DNA from 4 places in the Rhizobium sp. TAL182 genome. Region 1 is predicted to be linked to each of the others. Evidence: predicted binding sites of a transcription regulator. Region 1 holds the regulator's gene; each other region holds the start of a gene.

Region 1 (2,202 bases):
GCCTTCAACAGGCATTATTGCAGAAATGACACGCAGAGGAAGCAAGTTGGGGAAAACTTGAAATTCGATTCATCCGGATTCCCGCGACTCTTGTCACGGAGTCAGCCTCACACTAGGTTAAAGTTCAATTACTAGACTGCATGCGGCGGAACTAGTCACCAAAATTGATCAAGCGTTTCTTGTTTCGGAGGCTTCCGGGACAACGGTGAGGGATTCTGCCATCACCAACGCAAAAGGTGGAGACAGGGCATGAACTGGACAGACGAGCGGGTCGAGAAACTGAAGAAGCTTTGGGCCGAAGGACTGAGCGCCAGCCAGATTGCTGCGCAGCTTGGCGGGGTCAGCCGAAACGCCGTTATCGGCAAGGTGCACCGGCTGAACCTGCCGGGTCGTGCCAAGGCCGGCGGCACGGCGACGGCGGCGCGCACGCCGAAGCGCAATACATCGGCACCGCGCGCGCCGAACTACGCCTCCCGGATCACCACCCGCACCGTGACCCGCCAGCAGGGCGCAACGATGCTGAAGGAAGAGATCGAGATCGAAACGGTCGAGGAAATGGAATACGTGCCGAAGGGCAACGTGGTCGTGCCGATTTCCCGCCGCCTCGGCCTGACGGAACTGACCGAACGCACCTGCAAATGGCCGGTCGGCGATCCGCTGAAGGACGATTTCCACTTCTGCGGCTGCGAATCCCCTGACAATTCGCCCTATTGCAGCTACCATCAGAAGCTTGCCTACCAGCCGATCAACGAACGCCGCCGGGCGGCAGCGCGCGTCAGCTGAGCGGGCGACATCGTCGAGAGTGAGAAACGGGCCGAGCAGCCCGTTTTTTGTGATTAGAGTGGGGAAGCGACCTTTGTGTTTGGCAGCAAAGCCGACCACGCATTCCGTCATCCCAGGGCTTGACCCTGGGATCCACGACCAGGCACTCGGCTTCGATAATTTCCCTGCATTTGAATGCCATCGCTCCTCCCGCAGCGCCAGCCGCATGGATCCCAGGGTCAAGCCCTGGGATGACGGAGGAGAGGTGGTGCCTGGATGACAGAGGTGAGGTGGTGCCCGCTCATACGCCGCGCCGGTGCAATGAAGGGCCTGGGAAAGGCTGCACCGGCGGGAACGCCGACCACACACTCCCTCAGCCTCAGGCTTCCATCGAATAGCCGGCGCCGCGGACGGTGCGGATGACGTCCTGCATGTTGGAGAAATTCAGCGCCTTGCGCAGGCGGCCGACATGGACGTCGACGGTGCGTTCATCGACATAGATGTCGTGGCCCCAGACGCCGTCGAGCAGCTGCGAGCGCGAGAAGACGCGGCCCGGCGACGACATCAGGAATTCCAGCAGGCGGAATTCGGTCGGGCCGAGGCGGACTTCGCGGCTCTTGCGATGAACGCGATGGGTTTCGCGGTCGAGTTCGATATCGCCGCATTTCAACACCGAGGACAGCACCTCGGGACGGGCGCGACGCAGCATCGCCTTGACGCGGGCGACGAGTTCGGGGGTCGAGAAAGGCTTGACGACGTAATCGTCGGCGCCGGTGGACAGTCCGCGCACCCGCTCGCTCTCCTCGCCGCGCGCCGTCAGCATGATGATCGGCAGCCGCTCGGTTTCCGGCCGCATGCGCAGGCGCCGGCAGAGTTCGATGCCGGAGACGCCAGGCAGCATCCAGTCGAGGATGAGGAGATCGGGCGTGCGCTCCTGAAGCCTGATTTCGGCCTCGTCGCCGCGCAGGATGGTATCGACCTCGAAACCTTCCGCTTCGAGATTATAGCGGAGAAGCACGCTGAGGGCCTCTTCGTCTTCAACAACTGCAACTCTCGGGATCATGCGTGTCCGTCTCCTCGCGCACGATCCTTAAACCGGGAGTGATTTAAGCAAGGGATCCCGCGCAAAATCAGAAATTGGCTGCGACCTCTTTGCGCGCCCGGACGGGCGCGCACGCAATGGCTGGTTCGGCACGGTTATTCCGTGGCGGCACCGACGGTATTGGCGCTGTCGTCCTTCGGACGGTCGCCTTCCGGCTGGGCGCCGGTCGCCATGTAGTAGATCGTTTCGGCAATATTGGTGGCGTGGTCGCCGATGCGCTCGATGTTCTTGGCGCAGAAGAGCAGATGCGTGCAGCTCGTGATGTTGCGCGGATCTTCCATCATGTAGGTCAGGAGTTCGCGGAACAGCGAGGTGTACATCGCGTCGATCTCGTTGTC
Region 2 (2,202 bases), 770 kb from region 1:
GGCGGCTTCGGCCGCCTTTTTTGTTGCGCCGGTTTCGCAGGGGTGGTTTTAGAGGAGCCTGCTCTTCCGATGGACCTGCCGCCCGATGTCCTTCCTCCTGCGCGACGCCTCCCAAGCCGACATCCCCGCCATTACGGAGATCTATCGTGACTCGGTCTTGAATGGCGTTGCAAGCTACGAGATTGCGCCGCCCTCCGAGGCCGAAATGGCCCAGCGTTTTTCCGCGATCGTCAGCCAGCAATATCCCTATGTCGCCGCAACCGATGCTGTCGGGAAACTCCTGGGCTACGCTTATGCGTCGGCCTTCCGCACCCGCCCCGCCTATCGCTGGATGGTGGAGAATTCGATCTACCTGGCACCCGAAGCCCGCGGCCGTGGCATCGGCAAGGCACTGATGGTCGAGCTGATCGACCGCTGCACCGCGCTTGGCTTTCGTCAGATGGTAGCCGTCATCGGCGGCGCGAGCCCGGCCTCGATTGCGCTTCATCTGAAGGCAGGTTTTGTGGAGGTCGGACTGATGAAGGGCACCGGCTACAAGCACGGCCGCTGGCTGGACACGATGCTCATGCAGCGCAGCCTCGGCGAGGGCATGACGACCGATCCGGATCCCTCCACCTATCCCGGTTCGTTGTTTGCGGGCTGATGAGAATTATTTATCGACGAGTTTCAATGCTTTGTCGAACACCTTGAGGACCTGATTCAGCTCGTGCCCGCGCTTCAGGATCATGCCGTTGACGTTGATGACAGAATAGGCGCCCTGCTTGGCGGCAAGCTTCGGGCTCTTTTCGATCCGGAAGAGCGGCATCTCGCCGGAGCGCTTGAAGACGGAAAAGACTGCTCTGTCCTTCAGATGGTCGATGGCGTAATCGCGCCATTCCCCCTCGCCGACCATGCGGCCGTAGATCCAGAGGATCGCGTCCAGCTCACGCCGGTGGAAGGTCACCGGAAGCGGATCCTTGCTTTGTTTGTACTCCCTGAGATCGACGACGACCGAGGAACTATTGTCGACGGAGCGGCTTTCGCCGTGTCGCAAATCCGGCTGATCTGTCATCAGGTCTCCAAGGCCTCCGCTTGTGACAGGAGAGTGACAGTTTGCCCGAGCCGCCGCAAATTGCAAGAGTGCGGCCCCTCACATTTGGCCGTACCGCAGCGCCGCACGTCCAGGCACCTTCGTTGGGGACCAAGCAATGCTTTCTCCCCTGTGCCGCATTTCAGTCAAAACAGCGCCTCATTTGCAGGGGATTTATGCATCCCGGTTTGGCGCCAGCGCGCCAAAGGGCCCGGCGGAGCGTATCGACCTTAACCCCAGCCCCGAATACGCTCGGCCGGGCCGCCCGGCATTTCACCCGTCATCGGGCGAAATATCAGATATTTTTTCCCGCCATCACCACGGTTGCGCCGAGAATCGCTGCCGGATCGCCGTCGGCCGTCGCCGACTGCAGCAGAATCGCGCAGCCCTCGAGCTGCGGTCGCTGCAGGACGCTCGCCGGCAGCGTCAGACTGGTCGCCCTGCCGTCCCACATGCCGACGGTTTCGACATTGGTGACGCTGTGCAGATAGGAGATCTTCTTGCCGCTGTTTTCGCCTTTTTCGACGTCGATCGTCTTTTCCTTGTCGAAATAGACCATCACGACATTGGCCTTGCCCTGTCCTTCGCCGATCTTGATCTCCAGCTCGTCGCCGCGCATCGCCGCGCTGATGGGAACGGTCAGCCCGTTGCCTTCGATGCTGTATGTGTCGATCTTGCTGTTGATACCGGTGAGATCGGCGCCGGCCAAATGGCCGCGCCCGTTGACGATCGCCTGCGGCGTATAGACGTTGCTGCGGCCCATCGTCCTGGCGTAGCCGTACTGCCGCTCGGTATTTTCCTTGGAGCTCAGCGTATCGGCCCAGCCGAGATAATTCCAGTAATCGACATGATAGGCGAGCGCGATGACGTCGCCCTGGTTCACCAGCTTGCGGAAGGCGGCATCAGCGGGAGGACAGGAGGAGCAGCCCTGCGACGTGAAAAGCTCGACGACGCCTCTGGGCTTGCCGTCTTCGGCATGCAGCGAGCCTGCAAAAGCAATGCCGGCGATCAGCGAAATCAAGAAACGGGGGGACATTCACCTGCACCTCTTTTTCAGCGCCGGCGTTTTGGAACCGAAGGCTCTGAGATATCAGAGTACGAATAATCCTTCCCGGTCCAAACGAAAAATCACG
Region 3 (2,202 bases), 1.6 Mb from region 1:
CGAGCGGCTGCGGCGCGCCCGCGCCAATCTGATCGGGGTTCACGTCTCTCATGGAAAAAGCCGATAGTCCTGCACCGGCGTCCGGTCAATCTTCTTGCGACTTGCTGATCGTCGGCGGCGGCATCATGGGTCTCTGGGCGGCCGTTCATGCCGAACGCTGCGGTATGAGCACCATCCTCGCCGACGCCGGTAGATTGGGCGGAGGCGCGAGCGGCGGCCTGCTCGGCGCGCTGATGCCGCATATGCCGGACCGGTGGTCGGAGAAAAAGCAATTCCAGTTCGATGCGCTGGTCTCGCTCGAAACCGAAATCACCGCGCTGGAAGCCGAAACCGGGCTTTCGGCCGGCTACAACAGGTCCGGGCGGCTGATCCCGTTGCCGAAACCGCATCTCAACCGCATCGCCCGCGGCCATTCCGAAGATGCCGAGCGCCACTGGCGGGCTGACGAGCGCCGCTTCCACTGGCATGTGCTCGACAGGCCGGATGTCGAGGGCTGGGTCGAGGCCTCTGCCGGCGAGAGCGGTTTCGTGCATGATACGCTCGCCGCCCGTGTTGCGCCCCGCTCGTTGATCTCAGCGCTGGTCGCCTTCCTGCGGCGGGCAAGGCAGGTGCGCATCATGGAAAATGCCGTTGTCGCCGATCTCAATCCCGATCGCGGGACGGCCGAGATCGGCGGCGAAATCATCACGTTCGGCCGCTGCATCCTGGCCGCCGGCTATCGGTCCTTTCCCGTGCTGCAGGGGCTGACGCCGGGCTTGAAGCAGCCGCTCGGCCAGCCGGTGAAAGGGCAGGCGGCGCTGTTGAAAGCAGATGTCGACCCGGCGTTACCGACGATCTTCCTCGATGGACTCTATGTCGTCGCGCATGAGGGCGGGCATGCGGCGATCGGCAGCACCAGCGAAAACCGTTTCGACGACCCCCTCTCGACCGATGCCCAGCTCGACGCGTTGATCGAGGCGGCGCGGGCGATCGTGCCGGCGCTCCGCAGCGCCCCTGTCATCGAACGTTGGGCGGGGCTTCGCCCAAAAGCCATCGACCGCGATCCAATGATCGGCCGCCACCCCATCCATCCCCGACTGATCGCGCTGACCGGCGGTTTCAAGGTCAGTTTCGGGCTGGCTCATCGGCTGGCGGAGGCTGCGGTTTGTATCGCAGGCGATAGAGATTGCCAATTTCCGCTGCCGGAAAGCTTCGCGATTTCAAGCCACATCGCGGTCGCTTCACGTTAAACGTGAATTAGATACAGCTGCCTTTCGTTATTCTGTCATGCAAATCACCTATCTGCTTGCGCATCGGCAGCACCGGATTTTACCGGTGCTCACTTCCTTGATGGAGGAAATTGCATGCGCTATGCCATTTGCTTCACGCCTCCGGCGAGCGATCCCCTGTCGCTCATGGCCGCCAATTGGCTTGGCCGAAACGTGTTTTCGGGCGATATGGTGGAGCCTCCGGCCGTCCGCGGCCTCGGCATCCATGAGATCGCCTTTTATACCGCCGTACCGCGGCGCTATGGTTTTCACGGTGTTTTGAAGGCGCCTTTTCACCTGTCCGCCGACGCATCCGAGTCGCAACTCTTGCGCGATCTCATGCGGTTTGCCGGGGCATACGCCCCTTTCCAGATTCCACGTCTCGAAATCGCCCGGCTCGGCAATTTCTACAGCCTGATGCCGAGCGCCCCCTGTGAGCAGATCCAGTATCTGGCTTCGGCGATCGTTCAGGAGTTCGATCGTTTCCGGGCGCCGCTGAGTGAGGCCGATATCGAACGAAGCGATCCCGATGGGTTGTCGGCGGCGCAATTCGCCAATCTGCATCGTTGGGGCAATCCTTACGTGATGGAGGAGTTCCGCTTCCATATGCCGGTGACAGGCCCCATCAACGCGATCGATATGTCCCGCATCGAGCCAGTGCTGGGAACGATCTTCGAGCCCGTCCTGAGGGAGCCGGTGATGGTTTCGAATGTGGCTTTGATGATCGAGGAGGGCACTGGCGGTCCCTTCCGCGTTCATTCACTCCACCCGATGGGCAAGGTCAGCGCGCGCAGGATCGCCTGAGCAGATGTCGATCTAAGTGGTTGTGTCGAAAAGAGAAATCCTGCTGTGCAGTTTCCGTCTCGACATTCCGGCTGCGGATGATACCGTTCCTTCGTCTTTCAGAAGGTGATTTGATGGTATCCGAGACCTACCCGCGCAATCTCGTCGGCTA
Region 4 (2,202 bases), 1.2 Mb from region 1:
TCGGCGGCGTCATAGATCATGGCGCGGGTATTCTGGCGGGTCGAGCCTGAATCGCCGCCGTCCTGGCGGGCCGCCGACTGCAGTACGGCAATGATAAACTTGCCGTCGGGCGTCATTGCCATGCCTTCGAGACCCTGGTTGTTCTGGCGGCCGGTTTCGGGGTCCTTCGGATCGGGAGCGGACCCGCCGGGACCGGGATTGTTTGAGGCGAAGCTCAGCGCACCCTTGCGCATCGGCAGAAGCGCCTTCGGCGGCTGGGTGGCTGAAAGCAAGTGGCCATCGGCGGAGAAGCGATAGATATAGGGGCCGTATTCGTCGCTGACGAACATAGTGCCGTCGGCCATGCGGATGATCGCCTCATCGTCGAGGGCGATCTTGCCGTTCGCCGCCTGCGGCAGCGGCGGGAAGTTGCCCGCAGCGGCGCGGACGCCGGATTCCGGGTCGAGACCGGTCGTGTTCGCGCCCTTGTCGTCAAGAAAGAACATGGAATCGACGAGTTTCGCCTCGACGCCCGATTGCTCCTTGCCGGCCTCGGGAGCCGCGCCTGGCGCGGTCGGGGTCAGAATGATCGAGAGGGTGTTCAGGCGCGGGTGGTAGTCGACAGTGCCGGCGACATTGTAACCACGGTCGGGCAAAAGGTAGAGCGTGCCCTTATAGCTGGCGCCATCCCGACTCCAGGCGGCGGCGTCGACCGCCATGCCGGAGCCGGAGCCGAAGGTTTCACCGAATTTATCGCGCTGGTTGGCCGGAATGCGGCCGACGCCGACCAGGCCCTTATTGACGAAACCGGCGGAATTCTCCGCCCTTGCCATGACGGGAATGGCGGCGGATGTCGCGAGAACTGCGGCGAACAGCCGCGATGCATATGGTCTGACGTTCTTCATGAAATAGCCTCTCGGTCAAAAGCGTTCCTGCAACGGTTCCCGCCCGCAAGCTGGACACCGTTTCGAATGACATTCCTCGGCTTCGGGATCGATTCCTCAGAACGGAACACGCCCGGATTTCGCCCCCTATCCCGGCTAAACGTCTAGGATGGGATCGTGATAACTGGATGACACCCTCAGAGCCTGCAATCAGCTCATTGCCCTAATCGACCGGATAGGGTCCTTCGGCGAACACTTCCTCGTGGTAGCCCTTGGAGCCGACATCGATCGCCAACGGGCTTCGCCATTCGCGGCGCTCGCGCAGGCAATCGACCACGAAGCGGAAATCATAGCGCGGCTGCCAGCCAAGTTCGCGCCTTGCGCGTTCGTTGACGTAGACGCGATCGAGCGTCGGGAACATTTTCCAGCCGCATTCGGCGTAAAGGGTGTTCGCACCTGGAAACAGCCGCTCGACGACAGCAGGCGCGTCACGCCTGAGCTCAGCGACGTCGCCCGGTAGAAAGGGCGTCGTGGCCGAGATGATATAGCGGCCGAAGCCGATTGCCGGGGCCTTTTCGAGCGCCAGCAAATGAGCGCCGACCACGTCGCTGATATCGACGCGGCGATGAAGCAGCTCGTTGGCCTGCGCATTTTCCGCCGAATAGCTGTTGCGAATCTCGCGATCGTCATCGCTTTCGGGAAAGAAGCGCGACGTCCTGAGGATGACAACAGGCAGGCGGGATTTGCGGGCGAAGAGTTCCGAGATTCCTTCGGCAGCGAGCTTCGTCACGCCATAGATATTCTTCGCGACAGGAAGCACGTCCTCGGTGACCCAAGCCGCGGGTTCGCCGGCGACCGGCGTCAGTGCCGCGCCGAAAGCGCTGGTGGTGCTGGTGAAGACGAAGCTTACAACGCCCGCGGCGGTCGCCTCTTCAAGCAGGTTCAGCGTGCCGCCGACATTGGTGTCGAGGAAATCGCGATTGCCATGGGTCGCCACATGCGGCTTGTGGAGCGTGGCGGCATGGATGACGTGGCTGATGCCCGACATCGCCCGCCTGATGAAACCACGGTCATTGATGGAGCCGACCATATCGGTAAAAGCCGATGGCTTGATGTCGATGCCGCGCGCCCACCGGCTCTGAGCTCTCAAGCTGCGCATCAGTGCCTCGCCGAGGTGGCCGGCGCTTCCCGTCACCAATATCGTCATCGCGTCGTCTCCTCGCCCCATTCGCGGCAGAGGCTACAAAAGACCCGCATTTGCGGACAACGCATAAATTATGCAGGAGGGTGCAGGAAAGCTGCAGGCTTCGCGACGGTGGTGACGAGACGGCCAGCGCTG

Evidence for each region. Region 1 encodes PhoB, which activates phosphate uptake and scavenging genes when phosphate is short. Its sites were predicted from a motif close to TGTCATNNANCTGTCAT; they were not measured.
Region 2: a site for PhoB is predicted at 1,074-1,090, ahead of Tal182_RS21295 (DUF2794 domain-containing protein). Genes of this name have one in related genera too.
Region 3: a site for PhoB is predicted at 1,252-1,268, ahead of Tal182_RS17205 (DUF1045 domain-containing protein). Genes of this name have one in related genera too.
Region 4: a site for PhoB is predicted at 1,041-1,057, ahead of Tal182_RS19045 (esterase-like activity of phytase family protein). Genes of this name have one in related genera too.

What each region holds. Positions count from the first base shown of each region.
Region 1 is NZ_CP021024.1:554,554-556,755, reverse strand. It holds gene Tal182_RS02785 (GcrA family cell cycle regulator) at 250-783, shown strand; gene phoB (phosphate regulon transcriptional regulator PhoB) at 1,142-1,825, opposite strand; gene phoU (phosphate signaling complex protein PhoU) at 1,960-2,202, opposite strand, start outside.
Region 2 is NZ_CP021024.1:4,275,321-4,277,522, forward strand. It holds gene Tal182_RS21290 (GNAT family N-acetyltransferase) at 86-643, shown strand; gene Tal182_RS21295 (DUF2794 domain-containing protein) at 650-1,051, opposite strand; gene Tal182_RS21300 (thioredoxin family protein) at 1,365-2,105, opposite strand.
Region 3 is NZ_CP021024.1:3,399,047-3,401,248, reverse strand. It holds gene mnmD (tRNA (5-methylaminomethyl-2-thiouridine)(34)-methyltransferase MnmD) at 1-52, opposite strand, end outside; gene Tal182_RS17210 (FAD-dependent oxidoreductase) at 51-1,229, shown strand; gene Tal182_RS17205 (DUF1045 domain-containing protein) at 1,344-2,051, shown strand; gene puuE (allantoinase PuuE) at 2,165-2,202, shown strand, end outside.
Region 4 is NZ_CP021024.1:3,796,194-3,798,395, reverse strand. It holds gene Tal182_RS19045 (esterase-like activity of phytase family protein) at 1-884, opposite strand, end outside; gene Tal182_RS19040 (NAD(P)-dependent oxidoreductase) at 1,087-2,070, opposite strand; gene Tal182_RS19035 (helix-turn-helix transcriptional regulator) at 2,139-2,202, opposite strand, start outside.